DNA from 4 places in the Rhodoferax mekongensis genome. Region 1 is predicted to be linked to each of the others. Evidence: predicted binding sites of a transcription regulator. Region 1 holds the regulator's gene; each other region holds the start of a gene.
What was found. Region 1 encodes sigma-54, which starts transcription at its own class of promoters, with help from an activator protein. Its sites were predicted from a motif close to TGGCANGNAANCTGCTTT; they were not measured.

Region 1 (5,824 bases):
TCAACGCTGAGTCTTTCCCGGAACTTTCGGCGGTGGGTCCACTCACACCGCCTCTATGGAGTCTTTTGAAATGAAACGTCGCGCATTCACTCACATGGCCACGGGCGCCGCTCTGGTCGCTTCCACGGCTTGGTCTCCCCGGGTTCAGGCCCAAGCCAAGAAGCCCCAAGCGGGAACCGATTACTTGCCGCTGGACCCCCGCGCACCGACCGAAGCCCCCACTGGCAAGATCGAAGTGGTCGAGTTCTTCTGGTACAACTGCCCGCACTGCAATGCGTTTGAGCCCCTGTTGCAGGGCTGGATCAAAACCCTGCCGAAAGACGTGTCCTTCCGTCGCGCGCCGGTTGCATTCCAGGAAAGCTTCGTACCTCAGCAGCGCCTGTACTACACCTTGGAAGCCATGGGCTTGGTGGAGAAATTACACGCCAAAGTGTTCAACGCCATTCACAACGAAAAACAAAACCTTGCCCGACCGGAAGCCATCCTGGAATGGGTGGCTCAGCAAGGCGTGGACAAGGACAAGTTCGTGGCGCAGTACAACTCCTTTACGGTAGCCACCAAGGCAGGTAAAGCAGCCCAGTTGCAGAACGCTTACAAGGTGGAAGGCGTGCCAGCTTTGGGTATTGCCGGTCGTTTCTACACCGATGGTTCTCTCGCCGGCAATATGCCCCGCGCATTGCAAGTGGTGGAGTCCCTGGTCGCTGACGTTCGCGCCGGCCGCGGTTGATGCGACGGCGGCGGTTCGGCTTTGCGCCTGACCGCCGCACACCACCAAAGGCGGGGCTAGAATGAATTTCCTTATCTTTGCGTCAAGGGGTTCGTTCAATGTCGAGTCAGAAATTCCGTCTGGTTACCCGTAGCGATTTCGATGGGCTGGTATGCGCCGTCCTGCTTAACGAGCTGGACTTGATAGACGACATCAAGTTCGTTCACCCCAAAGATATGCAAGACGGCAAGGTAGAGGTGTCCAACCGCGACATCACCACCAACCTGCCTTATGTGCCGGGTGTGCACCTGGCGTTTGACCACCACGAATCCGAGACCATTCGCAACACCGGCGAACGCCCGAACCACATCATCCTGCCGCATGCGGACTCTGCTGCCCGCGTGGTGTACGACCACTATGGCGGTGCCAGCCGCTTTCCCGCGCGCTTTCACGACATGATGGAAGCGGTAGACAAGGGCGACTCTGCGCGTTTCAGCCATGACGAGATCATGAACCCTAGCGGTTGGGTGCTCCTGAACTATCTGATGGATTCGCGCACAGGCTTGGGTCGCTTCCGCGAGTTCCGCGTCAGCAATTACCAGCTGATGATGGATTTGATTCAGTACTGCCGTAACCATGGCATCGACGAAATTCTGCAGTTGCCGGACGTGGTGGAGCGCGTGGAGCTGTATTTCGAGCATGCCGAAAAGGCCAAGGAGCAGCTGCAGCGCTGCTCCACGGTCCATGGCAACCTTCTGGTGCTGGACTTGCGCAATGAAGAAACCATCTACGCCGTGAACCGTTTCATGGTTTATGCATTGTTCCCGCAGACCAATATTTCCATCCACGTGCTCTGGGGTTTGCAGAAGCAAAACACCGTGTTTGCCACCGGCAAGTCCATCACCAACCGCAGTTCCAACACCCATATCGGGGAGCTCATGCTGAGTTACGGCGGAGGCGGCCATGCCAATGCGGGAACCTGCCAGGTCGACAACGCGCAGGCCGCTGATGTGCTTCAAGCACTGATCAGCAAAATTAACGCCGACGGTTGAGCGCACCAAGGGCATGAAGCCTGAAGCGCTCGGTACAATGCAGCGAGCGCTCTTCGAGCAAGTTTCGTGCCCTTATGAAAAAAATCCTGTTGTCCTTGTCAGTCCTGCTGGCCCTGTGCGGTGTGGCGGAGGGTATTCGGGCCGAAAAGGCTGATCGCAACAAACCGATGAACGTGGAGTCGGACGCGTTGCGGTACGACGACCTCAAGCAGGTCAGTGTGTTTTCCGGCAATGTAGTGCTCACCAAGGGCTCCATCCTGATTCGTGGCGCCCAAATCGAGGTGCGACAAGACCCTGAGGGCTATCAATATGGTCTGGTGACCGGAGCTCCCGGCAAGCAGGCTTTCTTCCGCCAGAAGCGGGACGGGTTGGATGAGTTCATCGAGGGCGAGGGGGACACCATTGAGTACGACGGCAAGGCCGATACTGTGCGCTTCATCCAAAAAGCCCAGATGCGCCGCTTGCGGGGGGCGACGGTGGCCGACGAGGTGACCGGTGCGGTCATCATGTACGAAAACCTGACGGACCGTTTTACCGTAGATGGCACCCCCAAGACAGCGGCTGCACCCGCAGGTCGTGTGCGTGCCATGCTGACCCCCAAGGCCGATCCGGTCACGACGCCACCCGCCGCAGGTACGGTGCTCAAGCCCACGACCCAGATTGAGAAAGCTGTTCCGTGAACGCAGCAGTACCCGATACCCCGGACAGCGCTACCGGGCGGCTTGAGGCCCGCCACCTTCAGAAGTTTTACGGCAAGCGGCAGGTCGTCAAAGATGTTTCTATGGCAGTGCGCACCGGTGAAGTGGTGGGCTTGCTGGGCCCCAACGGTGCCGGCAAAACGACCTCGTTTTACATGATTGTGGGTCTGCTGCGCGCCAGCGCAGGCGACATCACCATTGACGGCCAGAGCATCGAGCACATGCCGATCCACCGGCGCGCCCGCTTGGGGCTCGGCTACCTGCCGCAAGAAGCCTCCATCTTCCGCAAGCTCAATGTGGAAGACAACGTGCGTGCGGTGCTGGAACTGCAGCGTGATGATGCCGGTGCGCCTTTGAAGCCGGCTGAGATCGAGCGCCGGCTTACCGATTTGCTGCAAGAGCTCCGTGTCGAGCATTTGCGGGAGTCTCCGTCGCTGGCCCTTTCCGGTGGCGAGCGCCGTCGGGTGGAAATAGCCCGCGCGCTGGCGACAAGGCCGCGTTTCATCCTGCTCGATGAGCCTTTTGCAGGTATCGACCCGATTGCGGTGATCGAGATTCAACGCATCATCAATTTCCTGAAGGCACGAGGCATTGGCGTGCTCATCACCGACCATAACGTGCGCGAAACGCTGGGTATTTGCGACCACGCCTACATCATCAGCGACGGGCACGTGCTGGCCGAAGGCACTCCGGCCGATATCGTGAACAACGCCGATGTCCGCCGTGTCTACCTCGGCGAAAACTTCAAGATGTGACCATGACCCCCACGCTCCACTGCTGTGCGGGTCGCTGCCCCCCAAGGGGGCAAATTTGCCTTGGGGCGGCCCTGCGGCAAATTGCCGCTCTCTCCGATGACAGGCTTGTTTTGACATGAAGCAAGGATTGTCTTTACGCGTCTCGCAGCATCTGGCGCTCACCCCGCAGCTGCAACAATCCATCCGCTTGCTGCAACTCTCCACGCTGGAGCTCAGCCAGGAGGTGGAGCAGATGCTGGACGAAAACCCCTTCCTGGAGCTCACCGAAGAGCGTGCTGAGCGGGAAGACTTTGGCCTGGATGCGGTGGATGCACCGGTGAGTGATGGAGACCGTCTATCCGAAGAGGCTGACTTTGCTCCTCATTCGATAGCTGACTACGCAAGCAGTACAAGCGCTAGCAGCTCGAATGAGGATGAGACGACTCCGCTGTCCGGCAGCGATGAACCCGACTGGGAGGGCGACGGCACCACTGAGATGACCCCCGACGACGGCGAATGGGGTGTGGATGCCAAAGCCAAAACCAACAACCTGGACGACGACGAGCAGAAGGATGCGACCGAACTGGCACGTTCGGGCGAGTCTTTGCAGTCCTTTCTGCACCGCCAAGCCGCCGCTTTGCGCTTGAGCGCCGAGGATGCGGCCGCACTGCGCTTCCTGATCGAGTCCCTCAACGACGACGGCTACCTGGAAGACCCGCTGGCCGAGCTAGCCCAGAGTCTGCACCCTGCCGACGAAGAGCAGCTCCACGAACTGGTGCACCACTTCACTGTGGCATTGGGCCTGCTTCACAGCCTGGAACCGGTCGGTGTCGGTGCGCGTGACTTGGGTGAATGTTTGCGCTTGCAACTGCGGGCATTGCTGACCACCGCGGATGAAGATGGCGAATTGGATCGCACTGAGGTACTGCAGGTGGCTTTGGCCATTTGCAAGCAACCCATGGAACTGCTGGCCCGTCGCGACATCAAGCGCCTCGTGCAAGCAGGTGTGGGTAGCGATGCTCTGGTGCGCGAGGCCATTGCACTCATAGCCCGTCTGGAGCCCAAGCCCGGCCGCCGCTTTATGGATGTGGAGCGCAATATCGTCGTGCCTGATGTGCTGGTGGTGCCCATCGGCAAGGTGGGCGGAATGCCCAAATTCCGGGTGCAACTGAATCCGGATGTGATGCCGCGCCTCAAGGTGCACGACATTTACGCCAATGTGCTGCGCAACCACAAAGCCAGCTCCAGCCACGCCGGTCTGCAGCAGCGCCTGCAGGAGGCGCGCTGGTTTATCAAGAACATCCAACAGCGCTTTGACACCATCCTGCGCGTGAGCACAGCGATTGTGGAGCGTCAAAAAAACTTCTTCACCCATGGCGAACTGGCCATGCGCCCGCTGGTGCTGCGCGAAATTGCAGACGAACTGGGCTTGCATGAATCCACCATCAGCCGGGTGACCACTGCCAAATACATGGCGACGCCCTTCGGCACGTTTGAGTTGAAGTACTTCTTCGGCTCCGGCCTGGGCACTGAGTCTGGCGGCAACGCCTCCAGCACGGCGGTGCGGGCGCTGATCAAGCAGTTCATCGCTTCCGAGAGCCCGAAAAAGCCCTTGAGCGACAACCAGATTTCCGACATGCTCAAAGAGCAGGGCATTGAATGCGCCCGGCGCACCGTGGCCAAATACCGCGAGGGCCTGAAGATTGCCCCCGCCTCACTCCGCAAAGCGCTATGAACCAATTGACTCTCTTTCTCCCCTGCGCCGCCGGCGTGGAGGAATATCTGGCGCCGGAGATTTTGCAGATCACCGGCTTACCACCCGGCTGCATCACCAAGCAGCGCGGGGGCGTGGCCGTGCGCACCGGGTTTGAGCATGCGATGCTGCTCAACCTGTACAGCCGCTTGGCCCAGCGGGTGTTGGTGCTGGTGTCGTACACCGAATACCGCAGCGAGCAGGACCTGTACCGCGCCGCCATGCAAGTGGCGTGGGAGCGCTGGTTCACTCCGCGCGAAAGTATCAAGGTGGAAGTCACTGCCCAGCACAGCCCGCTCACCTCGCTGAACTTTGCGGCGCTCAAAGTGAAGGACGCCGTGTGCGACCGCTTTCGCGAAGTGGCGGGCGGTGTGCGGCCGGACGTGAATACCCAATGGCCCGATGTGCGCATTTACGCCCACCTGACCACCGATGCCTGCTCGCTCTACATCGACACTTCCGGCGAACCGTTGTTCAAGCGGGGCTGGCGTGAAGACAAGGGCGATGCGCCACTCAAAGAAACCCTGGCGGCCGCCATGATCGCTGCCAGCGGCTGGGCATCGGGTGACGACGATTTACTGCCTTTGTACGACCCTTGCTGCGGTAGCGGCACCGTTGTCATTGAAGCTGCGCAGATTGCCTGCAACATCGCAGCCGGCTCCCAGCGCCGGTTTGCGTTTGAGAAGTACAAGCCCTTCCGCTCCGAGGAATGGGCTGCTATGAAAAAAGAAGCTGCTGACGCTGTTGTGAAGCCGGAGCCAGGCCAGAAAGCCTTGATTTACGGCAGTGATGTGTCTTTCCGGATGGTCGACTTTGCTGAACGGAATGCGCAGCGCGCCGGGGTGGCCGATGTGATCGAATTCCGCGGCGGTGATGCTTTG
Region 2 (5,824 bases), 210 kb from region 1:
CGTTCACACCCCACAGGCAGGCAAAGCCGCCGATCAGGCCGATGGCGATGGAACCCATGGGGCCCACGAAACCGCAAGCAGGAGTGATAGCAACCAGGCCAGCCACTGCACCGGAGGCAGCACCCAACATGGAAGCCTTGCCGCGGGACAAAGCTTCACCGGTAATCCAGGCCAAGGTAGCAGCAGCAGTTGCCAACAAGGTGTTGATGAAGGCCAGAGCAGTCAGGCCGTTGGCTTCGAGGTTGGAGCCGGCGTTGAATCCGAACCAGCCGAACCACAGCATGGCAGCGCCCACCATGGTCAATGTCAGGCTGTGAGGAGCCATGGGTTCCTTGCCGTAACCGATACGCTTGCCCACTACGTAAGCACCGACCAAGCCGGCAACCGCGGCGTTGATGTGCACCACAGTGCCACCAGCGAAGTCCAGTGCGCCCTTGGCCCACAGGTAACCCGCAGCAGCCACCACTTTTTCCAGGGAAGCAGCGTCAGTGATCGCATCAGGGCCGGCCCAGTACCAGACCATGTGAGCCATGGGCAGGTAGCTGAAGGTGAACCAGAGCACGCAGAAAGCCAGCACGGCAGAGAACTTGATGCGCTCGGCGAATGCACCCACGATCAGAGCGCAGGTGATGGCAGCAAATGTGGCTTGGAAGGCGACGAATGTCAGCTCAGGAATCACCACACCTTTGCTGAAGGTAGCTGCCACCGAGTCCACGGTGATGCCCTTCAAGAACAGCTTGTCGAAAGTACCGAAGAAGGCACCGTCACCGCCGAATGCCAAGGTGTATCCGTAGACAGCCCACAGCACATAGATCAGTGCGGTCACTACGAACACCTGCATCAGCACGGACAGCATGTTCTTGCTGCGGACCAGACCGCCGTAGAACAACGCCAAGCCGGGAACTGTCATGAACAGAACCAGCGCAGTGGAGATAGTCATCCAGGCGGTGTCGCCCTTGTTGGGAACGGGAGCAGGTGCAGCAGCAGGTGCCGCTTCAGCAGCGGCAGGAGCAGCTGCGGGGGCTGCTGCAGGTGCAGCGGCTTCAGGAGCGGAGGCAGTGGCCGCGGGCGCATCAGCGGCGGGAGCGGCGGTTTGGGCCAGGGCGAATGTTCCTGCTGTCAGCAGGCTCATGCCGAGCGCCAGCGTGGCGAGAAGTTTTTTCATGTTCATGCTCTCTTTCTTTTTACAGCGCTTCTTTGCCGGTTTCACCGGTACGGATACGCACCACTTGTTCCAAGTCGTAGACAAAAATCTTGCCGTCACCGATCTTGCCGGTACGGGCTGCACCCTCAACAGCCTCGATCACGCGCTCCACCAGAGCGTCGTCAATCGCTGCTTCAATCTTGACCTTGGGAAGAAAGTCCACCACGTACTCTGCACCGCGGTACAGCTCTGTGTGGCCCTTTTGACGGCCGAAGCCTTTGACTTCGGTCACGGTAATGCCTTGCACACCCATGCCGGACAAGGCTTCGCGCACCTCATCGAGCTTGAACGGTTTAATGATGGCCGTCACGAGTTTCATGTGTTCACCTCAGCTTGATAGTTGATTACAGAGTCCGGGCCTGGTCTCAGGTCTTGCCAGGTTTTTGGAGCTAGGGTCGATAAAGCAGAAGCCGTGCCAAGTTGTCTGAAAGCTTGCATTAGCAAAAATCCCCATCGATTAGGCGGGCTTACGCTAAGATACCTGTATAAAACCACAGCATGCACTGCTTTAGTGCAGAGTCGCGCAATGCACCGAGTTATTGCGCACCTTTTTGGGAAGTCAGGGTTATGAGCTTGTCTTTGGTGCAAAGTCGCGCCTTATTGGGGCTGGAAGCGGTGCAAGTGACGGTGGAGGTGCATCTGGCAAACGGTTTGCCGAGCTTCACCCTGGTCGGTCTGGCGGATGTGGAAGTCAAAGAAGCCCGCGAGCGGGTGCGCTGTGCCATCCAGAACAGTGGTCTGGAGTTCCCGAACAACAAGCGGATCACCGTAAACCTTGCCCCGGCCGACCTGCCCAAAGATTCCGGGCGACTGGATTTGCCGATTGCGCTGGGCATTCTGGCGGCCAGCGGGCAGATCGATGCCGGTGCATTGGCCGGATTTGAATTTGCGGGGGAGTTGTCACTGTCCGGTGAATTGCGTTCTGTGCGAGGCGCTTTGGCCATGGCTCTGGCTTTGCGCAAGACCAGCGCCCGCCCGCAATTGGTATTACCGCCCGGCAACGCTGAGGAGGCAGCGCTGGTACCCGACTCCAGGGTCATCCGTGCGAGGCATTTGCTGGATGTGGTGCACCACTTTGCACCGGGAGGCCAAGCCAAGGATGCCGATGGCACTCCCTTGGAACAGGACCCCGACGGATGGGTACGGGTAGAAGCTGCAGCTCCTCAGCGCGCCAGCATCGGCCCGGACCTCGCTGATGTCAAAGGGCAGGTAGCCGCCAAACGTGCCTTGGAGATTGCTGCCGCCGGAGGCCATAGTCTCCTGTTGGTCGGCCCGCCAGGCTCCGGAAAGTCCATGTTGGCGCAGCGGTTTGCTCATTTGTTGCCGGATCTGGATACCGATGAGGCCTTGGAAAGTGCAGCCATTGGTAGCTTGTGCGGACGGTTTGATATGCAACGATGGGGGCAGCGCCCCACCTGCAGCCCGCACCACTCTGCGAGCGCCGTGGCCTTGGTGGGCGGGGGCTCACCTCCACGCCCCGGTGAAATCTCGTTGGCGCACCACGGTGTCTTGTTTCTGGATGAACTCCCGGAGTTTCCACGCCCTGCCCTGGAGGCGCTGCGGGAGCCGCTGGAGACCGGCACCATTACCATTGCTCGGGCCGCCCGGCGTGCCGAGTTTCCGGCACGATTCCAGTTGATTGCGGCCATGAACCCCTGCCCTTGCGGTTATCTGGGCTCCAGCATCCGGGCCTGTCGCTGCACGCCGGACCAGGTTTCGCGCTATCAGGGCAAACTCAGCGGCCCCTTGATGGACCGCATCGACCTGCATGTCGAAGTACCGGCTTTAGCTGCGGAAGACCTGCTGAACAGCACACCCGGCGAGGGCAGTGCTGCCATCCGCGAACGCAGCCAAATTGCAAGGGCGCGCGCTGTCCAGCGCCAAGGCAGCAGCAACCAGGCGCTCGCAGGCCAGGCCATTGACCAGTTTGTGGCGCTGGATCCGGCAGCCTCCAAGTTTTTGCAAACTGCCGCAGCGCAATTGGGGTGGTCCGCCCGCAGCACCCACCGGACCCTGAAGATTGCGCGCACTATTGCGGACCTCTCAGGTGCGGAATCCACCCAGCTGGCCCATGTGGCCGAAGCCATGCAATACCGTCGCGTCCTGAAGGCAGCAGGCTGAGGCAATCGCTACATTTTTAATAGCTGCTTGCGCACAATCAGCGAGCGCCAGAGCCTGATTTTCTTGCCGCCGCGAGGTAGGCAGCACACGATCAAGGTTTGTCGTTGAGTGTGACCCCCTGCTGTCGCAGGTAGGTAAGCACCTCTTTGCTGACCGGCGCAATGGCGCGTGCTTTCTCTGCCAACTCTGCCGCCGCAACCAACTGGCCCAAAGCTGCCTGGGACACTGCACTCCCCAGCAACCAGCGCTGCTCGGCAGGACGGGCCTGCAAGGCAGTGGCATAAAACTGCAGCGCATCCTGATGCCGGCCCAAACGCTGTGCGGCATTGGCACGTACGGCCCACAGGTCCGGCTGGGCGACCATGAGTGGCTCGTAGCGGCCCAACAATTCCAGAACCGCCGCAGCCCTGCCTTGCGCCAGTTCCATGCGCGCCAATTCGCGCAGCAGTTGCAGCTGGGTCGCGGCAGGAGCTGGTGGGCTGGCACGTTCGGCCGTGTGCAGTGTGTCTTGCAAAAGCTGGATGGCCGTATCCTGAGATCCGCTGCTGCTGAGCGCCTGGGCTTGAGCAAGCACATCGCGGGTCGCATTTTGTTGACGCTGCGCAACGACAACCGGATCAGGACCAGAAGCTGCGGCCGCCACCGCCACCGCCACTGGCGCGGTTGTAGCAGGCGAAGAAGAAGACACCAAACTGGCGGAGGAAGCAAGCTTCAATCCCCCGGACTCCGGCGAAGGAGCCATTGGCCGCGGCTTTTCCGCAGTCACCACTGGCGCAAGAGCTGCCGGCTTGGCAGGCGCTGCTGTGTCTGTGTGTGAAAGTGCAGAAGACTCTTTCACAGGCACCGAAGTTGCCATGGCGGGCGGCTGCGCAGGCGGAGCCTGCACCGCCGACTGCAGTTCCGGCTGCACAACTTGCGCACGACCCGCAACGCCCGGCACGATTTCAGGCAATGACGTCGATGGACGGAGCCACAACCACCACGCTGCCAGCCCGAGCACTAGCAATGCAGCGCAGCCGCCCCCCCACAGCAGGGCCCGATGGTGGCGGGCCTTCACAGATGTAGTGATATGGGGCACAGCGGCAGCGCGGACTCCGGCCCGCAAGGCGGGATCGAGGGTGGAGGCGGTACGCTGGTCCAAGTCACGCAGCATTTTGTTGATCACACTCATTCGTACACCTCGCCTGCCGTCCGTACCGCCGTGCTTTGGCGAGAACTACCGCTACGTAACCATCGCCACCAGCGGGCAGGTCCCCGAAAGGGCTTTGTCAGCCCGGGTGTATCCACTGCCGCCAACTTCACATGCGCCATGCTCACCCGGTGCACACCCTCCCCATATGCCAACATCAGGCATTTATGGGCCAGAATATTGACCAGTCGAGGCACGCCGGCGCTGATTGCGGCCATGTGCTGCACAGCATCCACCTCAAAAACATCCAGATCCGTATGTTCACTCAATGCCGCACGGGCCAAGCGATGACGCAAATAGTCGCCCACCGTCCCTGAGGCCATGGGGCCCAAGTATTCGCTAAAGGTAATGCGTTGCAGCAACTGCCGGATCTCCGGCCGCGCCAGTTTGGTGTCCAGGTCCGGCTGCCCCAGCAGTACTAGCTGAATCAGTTTGCGTTTCTCGGTTTCAAGATTGGACAGGAGTCGAAGGCTCTCCACGGTCCGGACCGGAATGGCCTGTGCCTCGTCAATGCACACCACCACGCGCCGGCCATGCACAGCGTGCTCCAACAAACAGCGACCGATGGTGGTCATCACCTGATGCCGGTGTTGGCGGTGGCTCACTTTCAGGCCCAGTTCCGCTGCAAGTGCCAGAAGCAAATCGTCAGGGCCCATATCCGGGTTCGGTATGTAGGCCGTCACGCACTCGTCCTGCAGCGTTTTGAGCAATTGGCGGCAAAGCACGGTCTTGCCACAGCCCAGCTCGCCGACCACCTTCAGGAAACCCTCGCCGCTGCGCAGCGCCACCAGGAGCGTGTTCAGTGTGGCTTGGGCGCCTTCGTGAGCAAAGTAGAAATCAGTATCCGGCGTGATGGAAAACGGGGCCTCACGCAGCGAAAAGTGCCCCAGGTACATTACTTCGCCGAGCCGTCAAGCTGGATGACGCGGGCGCGGGTAGCGTCCATGTCATCGATGGCCGCACGGGCCCGGCGGCCTTGTGCCTCCCAGTCCGCCGAAGACCGGATGATGGTAGGCTTGATCAGCACAATCACTTCCTTTTTGCGGCCCTGGGTGGCACGGTTGCCGAACAGCGCGCCCAAGCCGGGCATGCTGGTCGTGCCGGGAATGCCGGATGCGTTGCGGCTGGACTCCAACTGCATCAAACCACCAATCGCCACGATGGAACCGTCCTGGATCCGGACCAAAGTATCTGTTTCATTCACGGCGCTGGAAGCCAAGGGCAACTTGAAGTTGCCGGCGCTGCCCAGATCGATCTGCTTGGACTTTTCAGTGACCGTGGTCAGCGAGGGGTGCACGTGCAGCGTGACA
Region 3 (5,824 bases), 1.2 Mb from region 1:
TTGCGCTCCAATCCACCCCAGGAGCTCAACTTTGCTGGTCCCGAGCGCAGAGTTTCTGTCGGGTCAAGCGCATCCAAAGTTGCACCTAAACGAACCGCCAAAGCTGAAGCTTCACCAGCCAAACCCCAACAAGTACCTACCGTCCAAGCCCTATCTCCACCCAAGAACAGCAGCCGCGTGACTTCTGCGGGTGGAGATGATGACTGGGAGACCTTTTAAGCTCATTGGCAACCTCACAGAAGTGCTGACATCGGCATCACATTCACTTCGTGGGTAGGTCGTTTTTGTCTTAATTTCGAAATTATTAATTAGAAAAATTTCGAAGTGATGAGTGGGTCATTTAAATAGCTACTCATCATTTCGCTTTCCTATACGGACGTATCTCAATCACTGGTGTACCTAACGTCCAGTAATTGGCGTAGCTAACACACATGCAACATTTTTTTACTTTATGGGTAACGGAATTGCTATGAAATATAGAATCAAAGTACCCCACAAGTCGGGCGATAGATGCTCCAAGCGCACATCAATTAGAGATTTGTAATTTTTCCTTTTATCATAGAGATCAAATTACGACGAGGTTTCCAAGAAATTAATTTCTACTGAGGTTTAATGTAGCTATCGAGGTTTAGCCTTTTTTGCTGTCTTCTGGATAAATTCTATCTGCAAGTAAAAAAGTATCTAGCCTATTAGTTGCAATGCACATCGGCACTTCAGCCCTTAGGTTTCAAGGTTGTTACACATTGGAAAAGTGATCTTCAGTAAATCATAGACACTAAGAACGCTTAGTCTGCTCAGTCACTATTGCTTTTAATTTCATATTAATCCTCTATGGATTGATCTTGGCACGGACCTTTTCGTCCCGAAGGGTGAAGGACTAAACGTAGTGATCTTTAGCCCGTAGAGTGACACTTTTGACGCCTAGATGATATCTATTTATAAATCACCTTTGTATCGATATTCCAATCTAGGGCTAACGTAACCTCGCGGTCTATAGTCTCTGGCTCACTACGGTGCAATACGTTGTATCAAAAGTTTTCCCACTCATCCTTGTTAGCTTCAATGAACTTCGACTTACTCCTGTCCTTGTCTAGTTGATTTGGTGTGATTCTTTGATCTCTTTTAGTTGTGATTTTCTGTTTTAAAGGCACATTACTGATTTTTAGTACGTTGCTATCGAGTCTAGGTTGTTCAGCAATTTGTACCGCGATTTCCTTTGTCTCGATTGGTTGCGTGATTACTAATCCAAAGCCATCTACTGCATTCACTAGCTCGCTAGCTTGTTGTTTTAGCGAGTTGGCTGCCGCGGCCATCTCTTCTACTAAAGCAGCATTCTGTTGAGTGGTCTGATCCATTGATGCGATTGCATCATTGATTTGTGAAACTCCTAAACTTTGTTCTTCACTTGCAGAACTTATCTCACCGACGAAGTCTGCAACTCTCCCGATGCTCCTCACGACTTCATTCATTGTGTGTCCTGCTTGAGCTACTTGAGTCGTGCCATGTTCAACTCGCTCAACACTCAGACCAATCAGCTGCTTGATCTCTTTTGCTGCATTTGCACTGCGCCCCGCAAGTGACCTAACCTCGGTTGCTACAACCGCGAATCCTCTTCCTTGCTCTCCAGCACGTGCAGCCTCAACTGCAGCATTCAAGGCCAAGATGTTTGTCTGAAACGCTATGCTGTCAATTACCGCAGTAATGTCGGCAATTTTGTGACTGGAGTCCTGGATCTCCTGCATCGTCTTTACTACCTCTCCGACGACTTGCCCACAATTCCGAGCTACGGTGGAGGCCTCTAGAGCCAAGCTATTGGCGGTCTTCGCGCTAAGTGCATTTTGTTTAACTGCTTCGTTAAGTTGCTTCATACTTGCTGAAGTTTCTTCTAGCGCAGTGGCTTGACTTTCCGTCCTTGATGAAAGGTCGTTATTGCCTTGCGCAATCTGAGAGCTCGTGCTGGCAACAATGTCAGCATTACCTCTGACCTCCAAGAGTACATCATTGATCTTTCCAATGAAGACGTTGAAGTTTGTGGCGATGATTCCGAGTTCATCATTAGATTTAATAGTAATTTTTGTGCGCAGATCCGCGTTTCCACTTGCCAAACCTTGCATTGCGACATTCAGGCTTTTCAGTGGTCGAAAAAGTCTGGATAGTAGTATTAGTAGGATTGAGATTGTTACGAAGGCGCATATCACAGATGCGGATAGTATGTAACGCATAAGGTCAGTGGAAGCGGAAATTGCCGTACTGCGTTTGAAACTAATTTTTATTGACCATGGCGGGATGTCTTTATGTATTAAGACTGGCTGCAGTATATGAATTATATTATTGCTGTCTTCATACTGAAATTGCGCCCCTTTTTTTATGGCAAGTAATCCCTCGTCAGGTAAGTCCGACGCCGGCTTTCCTGTATGGCTTGCTTCAGAATTGGTTGCATAGACTCCTTTATTCGAAATCAGAGCTAAATTACTGTCGGGGATCACCTTGATTCCCTCAAGTATATTTTTCAGTTGCTCAACTGAAAAATCAGCACTTGCAGTTCCGAGAAACTGTCCATTTACAATTATCGGAGCAACTATCGATGCCATCATTACTTCTTGGCCATTGATCGGATAGTTATACGGTTCGGTAAAGTGAAGTAACTTTGTCTTTCTGGGAGTTTCGTACCATTCATTTGCCTCTGGATTGCTACCAAAAACAATTGGCTCAACGTGATGCTCAGATGTTTTTGTTTTTGTCCAATATGGCATGTGTCTACCACTAGCATCATAAATTGGACTTTTGTTCGCAAACTCCGAATCCTTTCCATCCAATGCATTGGGTTCCCAAGTGACTGCAGCACCGATGAAATCTGTAGAATTACTTAGTGTCTCTTTAACTATCTCGTCAATTTGGGGCCGTTGCAGTGGCTGTTCTAATCTTTTTGTGCTGATCATTACCGCAGCCAATTCGCTAATGGCCGCCACATTTGAAGATAAACGTATATTCAGTGCATTTGCAGCTTCCCTAGCTGCTGTCTTTGCCTGATTTATTGATGAGTTTTCGGCAGTCTCGCTTGATTTAATTCCTGTTACTATTCCAGTGAATGTAAAACTTACTAGGATTAGTGCTGTCGCAATTAGACTTATCTTTATATGTAATGAAATTCGATGACTGTCTGATGTTAGTTGCTTTTTTTGATTTTTTTTGGCGTTTGTCATTTTCGATTTCATTGCGATACCTAACTAATTTAAATTGAATACAAAGTTGTTCGGTTGTTTGGCCGTTGTCTAACTTTCGCCTCGACTTCTTTGGTCGTTATTGGTATGTATTCTTTGTGAAATTTCTCCTCTAGCGTTGCTTCTTGTTTCTAAAGTTAGAGACATTTAGCAATTCTTTGGATTTGCTAGTTCAGGCACTCTAATTGCTATCTTGACCTAGTTCCATAAAATGACTTACACTGTAAGTTTTGAGGCTATGTATGTTAAAAAAATTCTCTAAAGCTGTAAAAGTTCTTCTTGTTGGTGCTGCCATGATCCCTGTGGCCTCCCTGGCAAACGCTTCCATTCCAACTCATCAATATAGATTGGATGGCTCTTTCAGTGATGACATGGGAGGTGCAGATCTTCTTGGCAATGGCGGAGCATTTGTTGGAACGAACTACTTGTTTGCCAGGAATCAAGGCGTCACACTTCTGGCTGACTTAGGGTCCGAATACACGGTGGACCTGAAATATTCTTTTGCATCACATGGAGTGTGGCAAAAAATTATTGACTTTAAGGGCCTGAAATCAGATTACGGCCTGTATACCCACTTGAGTGATTACAGCTTTTTCCCTGCAGCTGAGTCCTTTGGTGCTTCTGCCGAAAATGGCATCATGTCTAGACTCACCGCCACCCGTACAACTGATGGAATTTTTAGTCTCTATCAAGACGGTAACTTAAAGGGTAGCTTTCGGGATAACGCAAGATCTGCTGTGCAATTTGGAAACCCTTTGAGTTTCTTCATAGATGACCGAGCAACAGGCGGGGCTGAAGCCGGAGCCGGCTCTTTGGACTTTATTCGTACATACAGCACTGCATTATCTGCCGATGAAGTACGTGGTCTTTCGAGCACTGTGTTGACTCCCGTTCCTGAGCCCAGCTCACTCGCAATGTTGGTTTGTGGTCTTGCCTTGATTGGTGCGATAGGAAAACGAAGAAGCAAGTCGAAGTAAATTCAAGCGAAAAGGACAATTCTCAACAGAAGCATAAGGCTTATTCAAGAACGATGTGTTGTTTAGGTGATAGGCGCTATCTGCGCAAATCGCTAGACATCATGTTGTTCTTTTGGGGAAATTGACTATAGATCACTTGCTATGGATGTTAGAGTTGGTATTTTTCCAGAAAAGATAATCGCTGTCGTCGAGCACTTCGGCTCTCCTAGTTTGGAATACTTGACAGCAAAGCGACTGAATCAATGGAAGGACCGATACATGAGGGATAGTCCAAGTATGGGCAACTCCTTTGCGATCTACCACACCCGGCGATATGCCGTTGAGGCTCGACTACACCGTGTTGACTTCGGAGTTGAAGTCGACTTCCCCGTGCAACCCAACGTTTACGGAGTGGTGTCTAAGGTGCTCCCGTCATGTCGCTGTGCGATTCTTCGTGATGTCGGTGGGCGCTATCTATCCAATGCTATCGACTATCTACAAGATACTTGGCTTAAAACGTCAGGGGAGGAGTTGAGCGGATTGCCAGTGTTCTATCACTATTTAAACGTTGGCCCTGAACTCAAGGCTGCAGAAATGATTACCGACGTCTACCTGCCGCTGAAAGGGGTAACGTAGAAAAGACAATCTGGATAACGAATCATCCAAACCCTAAACTCATTGCAAAAAATCTCGAAGATATAAAATAGGCTACATACACATTACATCTTTACAAAGGTGTAATGTTATGATTTTTAAATTATTGAGTGTGGCTGTGATATCCACATTGTTGGGTGCGGCAGTTGGGATGAGCATAAGTGACTCAGCAACAATCGAAGGTTATCCTTATTCAGTCCAAATGGTAAGGTTAAACTTGGAAAGTAGTGAGTATTCAGAATTTTATTGTTCTAAGCTTGGAGCTATTCTTGGTGACAACCTGTCAACATATGACTTTGCCACAAAGAAGAGACTGAATTGTATTTTACGGGTCACCGGCAAATTTAATCCCAATGGCTCCTTCACTGCGTACCCTGAGCGTGTCACTTGGGCTGGACGGTTCTTTAACGGGGACGTGAGCATCACCATTCCCAAACATTTGATTCAAGCCACCACCTCATCAGCATTTGACGAAACTGGTTCCAGGTGAAATTTATTTGCCGAGCTTGCGTGTCCAATCAAATAGCTTTGGATCACATTCAACGCAAGAAATTGAAGAGGTGGACCACTGAAGGCTGAACTGCTTTGGTAACAGGTGATTTTGAGTTTTGGTTTGTTCAATCCAAATCATCGACAAGGCTATATCTTCTTGAAGCCTTACTTTCAGACCTGTGCTGTCGGTTGTATCTTTTCCATCAATATAAAGTTTCCAAGTTCCACGATAGTGGTTGAGGAGAATAGGATTTCCGCTCTTCGGGAAAAAGTTGTCTCCTGGTGGTAATCCATTACTGCAGCCATTCAAGAGTGCGGCCAACACATACAAGCAAGCCAGCTTAGCTGTTGATTTCTTAAAGGGCACTTTCGAGATTCCAGAAACGTAAAGTCATTTGCTACTAATTTCGGCTAGTTACTTCTGAGAATACTTTAAAGAAAGCCTGAAAACTTTAGATTTGCTAAATTTCAGCTTGGTTTTCAGAATATTCCCGAATATTC
Region 4 (5,824 bases), 1.8 Mb from region 1:
TCGCCGTGGCGGCTGGCTTTGGCAGAGAGGGAGTCCAGGATGGCGGTTTGCACCGCTTCGGGCAGGTTGGCGACCTGGTCATCCACCATCAAACGGGAGTAGGCGTCGGTGACGGCCAGTACCTTGAGCTGTCCATGTGCCGCATTGGCGGTGTATGCCGAAACTCTGCTGGCACACAGGCCCTCACCGTTGAGCCCCAAGAGGGAATTCACTTGGGCCAGCACTGCAGAGGCAAAGCTGCGCAGGTTGTTGGAGTCACATACCTCGCAAATGGCTTCGATCGAGCGGATCAGGCCCTGGCGCGCATTTTCAATCCGCATCAGATCCCGGTAGGCCCGCAGGCCGGCATAAAAGACGGTGATCAGTTTGCGGCGAGTAAGATCAGTTTTTTCCTTGTAATCGTTGATGTCGTAATCACGGATGACTTGCTCTTCGGGGGCCTGCCCGGGTTGACCGGTGCGAAGCACGATGCGCACATTCAGGTTGCCCAAGTCTTCCCGGATGTACTTGGCCAGCTCCAGCCCGGCATGTTCAGACTCCATGACCACATCCAACAGGATGAGTGCGATGTCGTTGCGTTGGGCCAGCAAAGCCCGAGCTTCGGCAGCGCTGTAGCAGTGGGTGAATTGCAAACCGCGGCCGTCCATCTCAAAGTCCGACATCACCAGCTTGGTGACTTCATGAACGGCCGGCTCATCGTCCACCACCAAAACCTGCCATGGAGCGGCTGCCTTGGTTTGAACGTCTGCCTCTAGCTCGTCACTGAACACCAAATCGTCGGTCATGGCACAGATTCCGGTTGGAAGGGTAGGCTTCAAGTCTAGCGGAAGTCACTGCGATACTACGGTCATGCAGCTTCAGGAAATACTCTATACCCAAGGTTTCGGCACGCGCCGTGTGTGTGCCGGATTGATCCAGCAGGGCCTGGTTCAGGTTTATATGCCCAATGAGGGTCCAGCGCCCGTCACCATTGCGCAAGCAGCTACTGAATTTGTAGCGGAAGGCTTGCGTTTCAGGGTGCAGGGTGTGGACTGGCCCTACGCTGAGCGGGCCTACTTGATGCTCCATAAGCCTGCTGGCACTGAGTGTTCGCAAAAGCCTTCCACTTACCCCAGCATCTACACTCTTTTGCCCAGCCCTTTGCGCCTGCGGCCCCAGAAAGCGGCGGTGCAGGGCGTGCAAGCCGTGGGGCGGCTGGACCAGGACACCACTGGCATGCTGTTGCTCACCGATGACGGCAAATTTATCCACCGCATGAGCTCACCCAAGCACCATGTGCCCAAGGTGTACGAGGTGACGGTGAAGCACCCTCTGGATGACAAGCAGGTCAATAAACTTCTGAGCGGCGTGGTGCTGGACGATGACCCCAAACCGGTCCGTGCAGCAGCTTGCGAAGCGGTGAGCGAATTCCATCTGCGCCTGACCCTGACCGAGGGCAAATACCACCAGGTCAAGCGCATGCTGGCAGCCGTCAGCAACCGGGTAGAGGGCTTGCACCGCTCCCGCATTGGCGGCGTGTCGCTGCCTGCCGACCTGGCTCCAGGCCAATGGCGCTGGCTGAGTGCAGAGGAAATTGCCGCCGTGCAATCCAAGGAGTGAACCCATGAATGCCGTTCTGGATGCCTTCTGGCGATCGCTGGTGTACTGCCTGCACCCCAAGGTCATGCTGTGGTCGCTGTTGCCCCTGGTGCTGATGGTGGGCGTGACTGCAGGCTTGGGCTATTTTTACCTGGACGGACTGCTCGCTTGGGTGACCCAGTTGCTCGAATCCATGGACTGGCTGCAAATGATGTGGAGCTGGCTGGAGTCGGTGGGGGCCGGAAAACTCAAAACCGTACTGGTTCCCCTGATCGTGATCCTTATGCTCACCCCGCTCGTGCTGGTGGGCTGTCTGTTCGTGGTGGCCACGCTGATGGCACCCATGATCGTGCAATTGGTCGCAAAGCGCCGCTTTCCCACCTTGGAAAAGGCGGCCGGGGCCTCCTATTTCGCCAGTGTGGGTTGGGCTGCCATGTCTACCATCGCTGCCTTGCTTGCGCTGGTGCTGTCCATGCCGCTCTGGCTTGTCCCACCCCTGGTGCTGATTTTGCCGCCGCTGATCTGGGGCTGGTTGACCTACCGCGTGATGGCGTTTGACGCCTTGGCAGACCATGCCAGCGCTGAGGAGCGCCGTGAGATTTTCAAGCGCCACCGCTGGTGGCTATTAGGTATGGGCGTGGTCACCGGGTATATGGGGGCTGCGCCCAGTCTGGTGTGGTCTCTGGGCTTCATGGCAGTGGCGCTGGCGCCGTTTCTGGTCCCTCTGTCCATCTGGTTGTACACCCTCATTTTTGCTTTCTCGTCACTCTGGTTCTCCCACTATGGACTGAGTGCGTTGCAGAACCTGCGGGCCCAGCGCTCGCCTGACACCGCCACGACCCAAATGCCCTTGGTGGTGGACACCGTGGATATGGAGCTTTTATGAAATTCGGCGTCATCATCATCGGGGACGAGATCCTCTCCGGCAAGCGGGCCGACAAGCATTTGTCCAAAGCCATTGAACTGCTGGGCGCGCGTGGCTTGCCTCTGGCCTATGCGCACTACGTGGGGGATGACCCCGAGCGCATCACAGCGACATTGGCCGCGGCATTCGCCTCCGGCGACACCGTGTTCTCTTTTGGTGGAATCGGCGCGACGCCGGATGACCACACCCGCCAATGTGCAGCCAAGGCACTCGGCAAAAGTCTGGCGCTCAGCGAAACAGCACGAGCACTCATCGTGGAACGCATGCAGGACGTGGCCCGTGAGCAAGGCGCGGCTTTCGAACCTGACCAGCCGGACAATGTGCACCGCTTGCAGATGGGCATGTTTCCTGCCGGGTCAGCCATCATTCCCAACCCGTACAACAAAATTCCCGGATTCAGCCATCCGGGCACGGGGCAGGGGGCTGTCCACTTTGTGCCGGGCTTTCCGGTCATGGCTTGGCCCATGGTCGAGTGGGTGCTCGATACCCATTGCAGTGCATGGTTTCAAACCGATGCCTGGCGCGAGCAGTCGGTCATCGTGTTCGGCGCCATGGAGTCTTTGCTGACCCCGCTCATGGAGCAGTTGGAGCAGCAGCACCCGGTGAAGGTGTTCAGCCTGCCCAGCGTGGACCATCCCCAATACGGCAAGCATATTGAGCTGGGAGTGAAAGGTCGCCCGCAGGATCTGCCCGCCGCCTATGCGCAGATGCTGGAGGGCCTGCGAAAACTGGAAATGCCATTGGGCCCCGAATTGGTGCGCTAATCAATATGCATTATTTTGGTGCGTATTTTGAGGTGCACGTTTTTGGTGCGTGAAAGTTGCCAATATGGGCTGCAGGCAGTTTCTTTGTTCTGGCAGGGGTGCAAAAGCAGGTTTTAAGGATGCAAAATAGAGCGGTTTGTCGAATTTGCTTTGGTGCGTGCTTTGGCACAAAAGCTGCATTAACAGCAGGGCAAATCTTTTTACAACCGTGCAACAGGAGTATTTGATGGCCAAGACCGTCGCAGATGTGATGAAGATGGTGAAAGAGAACGAAGTCAAATTTGTTGACTTCCGTTTCACCGATACCCGTGGTAAGCAGCAGCACACCACTGTGCCTGTTTCGCATTTTGACGAAGACAAGTTCACCTCCGGCCACGCATTCGACGGCTCCTCCATCGCCGGCTGGAAGGGTATCGAAGCTTCCGACATGTTGTTGATGCCCGATCCAGGCACAGCCAACATCGATCCTTTCTTTGAAGAAACTACCCTGATCATGAACTGCGACGTGGTGGAACCTGCCGACGGCAAGTCCTACGACCGCGATCCACGTTCCATCGCCAAGCGCGCAGAAGCCTACTTGAAGGCTTCCGGCATGGGTGACACCGCTTACTTCGGTCCCGAGCCAGAATTCTTCTTGTTCGACGGCGTGCGTTGGTCTACCGATGCCAACAACACCTTCTACGAAATCGAAGAGTACGAAGCTCCCTGGAACACCGGTTCCAAGCTCGAAGGCGGCAACCGCGGTCACCGTCCCACCGTCAAGGGTGGCTACTTCCCCGTTCCTCCCGTTGACAGCACGCAAGACATGCGCGCTGAGATGTCCCTGATCCTCGAATCCCTGGGCATCCCGGTTGAAGTGTTCCACCACGAAGTGGCGGGCGCTGGCCAGAACGAAATCGGCACCAAGTTCTCCACTCTGGTTGAGCGCGCTGACTGGACCATGTTGCAAAAGTACGTGGTGCACAACGTGGCCAATGCTTACGGCAAGACAGCTACTTTCATGCCCAAGCCTTACCACGGTGACAACGGTTCCGGCATGCACGTGCACCAGTCCGTGTGGAAAGACGGCAAGAACCTGTTCGCCGGCGACGGCTATGCCGGTCTGTCTGACTTCGCGCTGTACTACATCGGCGGCATCATCAAGCACGCACGTGCCCTGAACGCCATCACCAACCCCGGTACCAACAGCTACAAGCGCCTGGTTCCTCACTTCGAAGCTCCGGTCAAGCTGGCTTACTCTGCCAAGAACCGTTCTGCTTCCATCCGTATTCCTTTCGTGGCGAACCCCAAGGGCCGTCGTGTGGAAGCACGTTTCCCCGATCCATTGATGAACCCTTACCTCGGCTTCGCAGCCTTGTTGATGGCGGGTCTGGACGGCGTGGAAAACAAGATCCATCCCGGCGAAGCAGCCACCAAGGACCTCTACCATCTGCCTCCCGAGGAAGATGCAAAGGTGCCTACCGTGTGCCACAGCCTGGATCAGGCCTTGGAAGCTCTGGACAAGGACCGCGCGTTCCTGACCAAGGGTGGCGTGTTCACCGACTCCATGATCGATGCCTACATCGACCTGAAGATGCAAGAAGTGACCCGCTACCGCATGTCTGTGCACCCTGTCGAATACGACATGTACTTCAGCCTGTAATCCCGGCGCTGCAAAGCACTGAGACAAGCAAAAAAGGACGGCGCGAGCCGTCCTTTTTTCATGGAACACTTGCTCACAGATGGCCTCCCTCAAGTCGGGGATACTTGGGCGTTTTGTTCTTGGGCACTTTTTGGCGCATACTGAATCCCAGCGCTCATGAAAAAATAGCGCGCACACCGACACAGCATGAAACCCACACTCCTGATTCTTTTGCTCACTGCAGGCGCCATCTCGGGCGTAGCAGCGCAGGAGCGCATCTACCGCTGCGGCAACGAATACACCAACACCGTCACCGAAGCCCAGGCCAAGACCTGCAAGCTCATCTCCGGTGGCAATGTGACAGTCGTCCAGGGTCAAAGGCCTGCGGGTGGCGCCAGCGGCGGTTCCGGGGGAGTGAAAGTGGCGTCTGCCCCGAGCTCTGCGCCGCGGATTGACAGTGCCGATCAGCGGGCCAAAGACTCGGATGCACGCTTGATCCTCGAGGCTGAGCTCAAGAAATCCGAGGCCCGCCAGATCGAGCTGCAAAAGGAATACAACAACGGTGAGCCCGAAAAGCTCGGCCCCGAGGCACGCAACCACCAGAAATATCTGGATCGTGTGGCAGAACTCAAAGCTGCCATCGCGCGCAATGAGAGTGACATCGCCGGTATCCGTCGTGAACTCGGCCGCTTGCCGGCGGCGACTGCCAAGCAGTAAGTCCGTCTGCGCGAGACTCCGGGCCGTTATGCTGACGGCAAATCATTCATTTCATCCACCGGACAAGCCCCATGGAGCGCTTCCATTCTTTTGACCTGCTGGCCACGCTGGTGGCAGTAGTCACGGCCGATGCTTCGGTGCAGTTCTCGAACGCAGCCCTGGAGGATGCCTTGGGCATCTCACGCCGGACCATCATCGGCTCAAACTTTGCCGAGGTGT

Region 2: a site for sigma-54 is predicted at 1,605-1,622, ahead of glnK (P-II family nitrogen regulator). Genes of this name have one in related genera too.
Region 3: a site for sigma-54 is predicted at 3,396-3,413, ahead of RAN89_RS13660 (PEP-CTERM sorting domain-containing protein). Genes of this name have one in related genera too.
Region 4: a site for sigma-54 is predicted at 3,431-3,448, ahead of glnA (type I glutamate--ammonia ligase). Genes of this name have one in related genera too.

What each region holds. Positions count from the first base shown of each region.
Region 1 is NZ_CP132507.1:192,883-198,706, reverse strand. It holds gene RAN89_RS00915 (SPOR domain-containing protein) at 1-10, shown strand, start outside; gene RAN89_RS00910 (thiol:disulfide interchange protein DsbA/DsbL) at 71-727, shown strand; gene RAN89_RS00905 (exopolyphosphatase) at 826-1,758, shown strand; gene lptA (lipopolysaccharide transport periplasmic protein LptA) at 1,833-2,438, shown strand; gene lptB (LPS export ABC transporter ATP-binding protein) at 2,435-3,211, shown strand; gene RAN89_RS00890 (RNA polymerase factor sigma-54) at 3,327-4,925, shown strand; gene RAN89_RS00885 (THUMP domain-containing class I SAM-dependent RNA methyltransferase) at 4,922-5,824, shown strand, end outside.
Region 2 is NZ_CP132507.1:398,087-403,910, forward strand. It holds gene RAN89_RS01940 (ammonium transporter) at 1-1,171, opposite strand, end outside; gene glnK (P-II family nitrogen regulator) at 1,185-1,523, opposite strand; gene RAN89_RS01950 (YifB family Mg chelatase-like AAA ATPase) at 1,772-3,325, shown strand; gene RAN89_RS01955 (tetratricopeptide repeat protein) at 3,417-4,496, opposite strand; gene RAN89_RS01960 (ExeA family protein) at 4,493-5,410, opposite strand; gene RAN89_RS01965 (secretin N-terminal domain-containing protein) at 5,410-5,824, opposite strand, start outside.
Region 3 is NZ_CP132507.1:2,857,179-2,863,002, reverse strand. It holds gene RAN89_RS13670 (methyl-accepting chemotaxis protein) at 1-219, shown strand, start outside; gene RAN89_RS13665 (methyl-accepting chemotaxis protein) at 1,029-3,203, opposite strand; gene RAN89_RS13660 (PEP-CTERM sorting domain-containing protein) at 3,464-4,198, shown strand; gene RAN89_RS13655 (AraC family transcriptional regulator) at 4,340-4,813, shown strand; gene RAN89_RS13650 (hypothetical protein) at 4,923-5,321, shown strand; gene RAN89_RS13645 (hypothetical protein) at 5,325-5,690, opposite strand.
Region 4 is NZ_CP132507.1:1,971,356-1,977,179, forward strand. It holds gene RAN89_RS09550 (HD domain-containing phosphohydrolase) at 1-785, opposite strand, end outside; gene RAN89_RS09555 (16S rRNA pseudouridine(516) synthase) at 850-1,599, shown strand; gene RAN89_RS09560 (EI24 domain-containing protein) at 1,604-2,464, shown strand; gene RAN89_RS09565 (competence/damage-inducible protein A) at 2,461-3,267, shown strand; gene glnA (type I glutamate--ammonia ligase) at 3,494-4,909, shown strand; gene RAN89_RS09575 (hypothetical protein) at 5,096-5,605, shown strand; gene glnL (nitrogen regulation protein NR(II)) at 5,677-5,824, shown strand, end outside.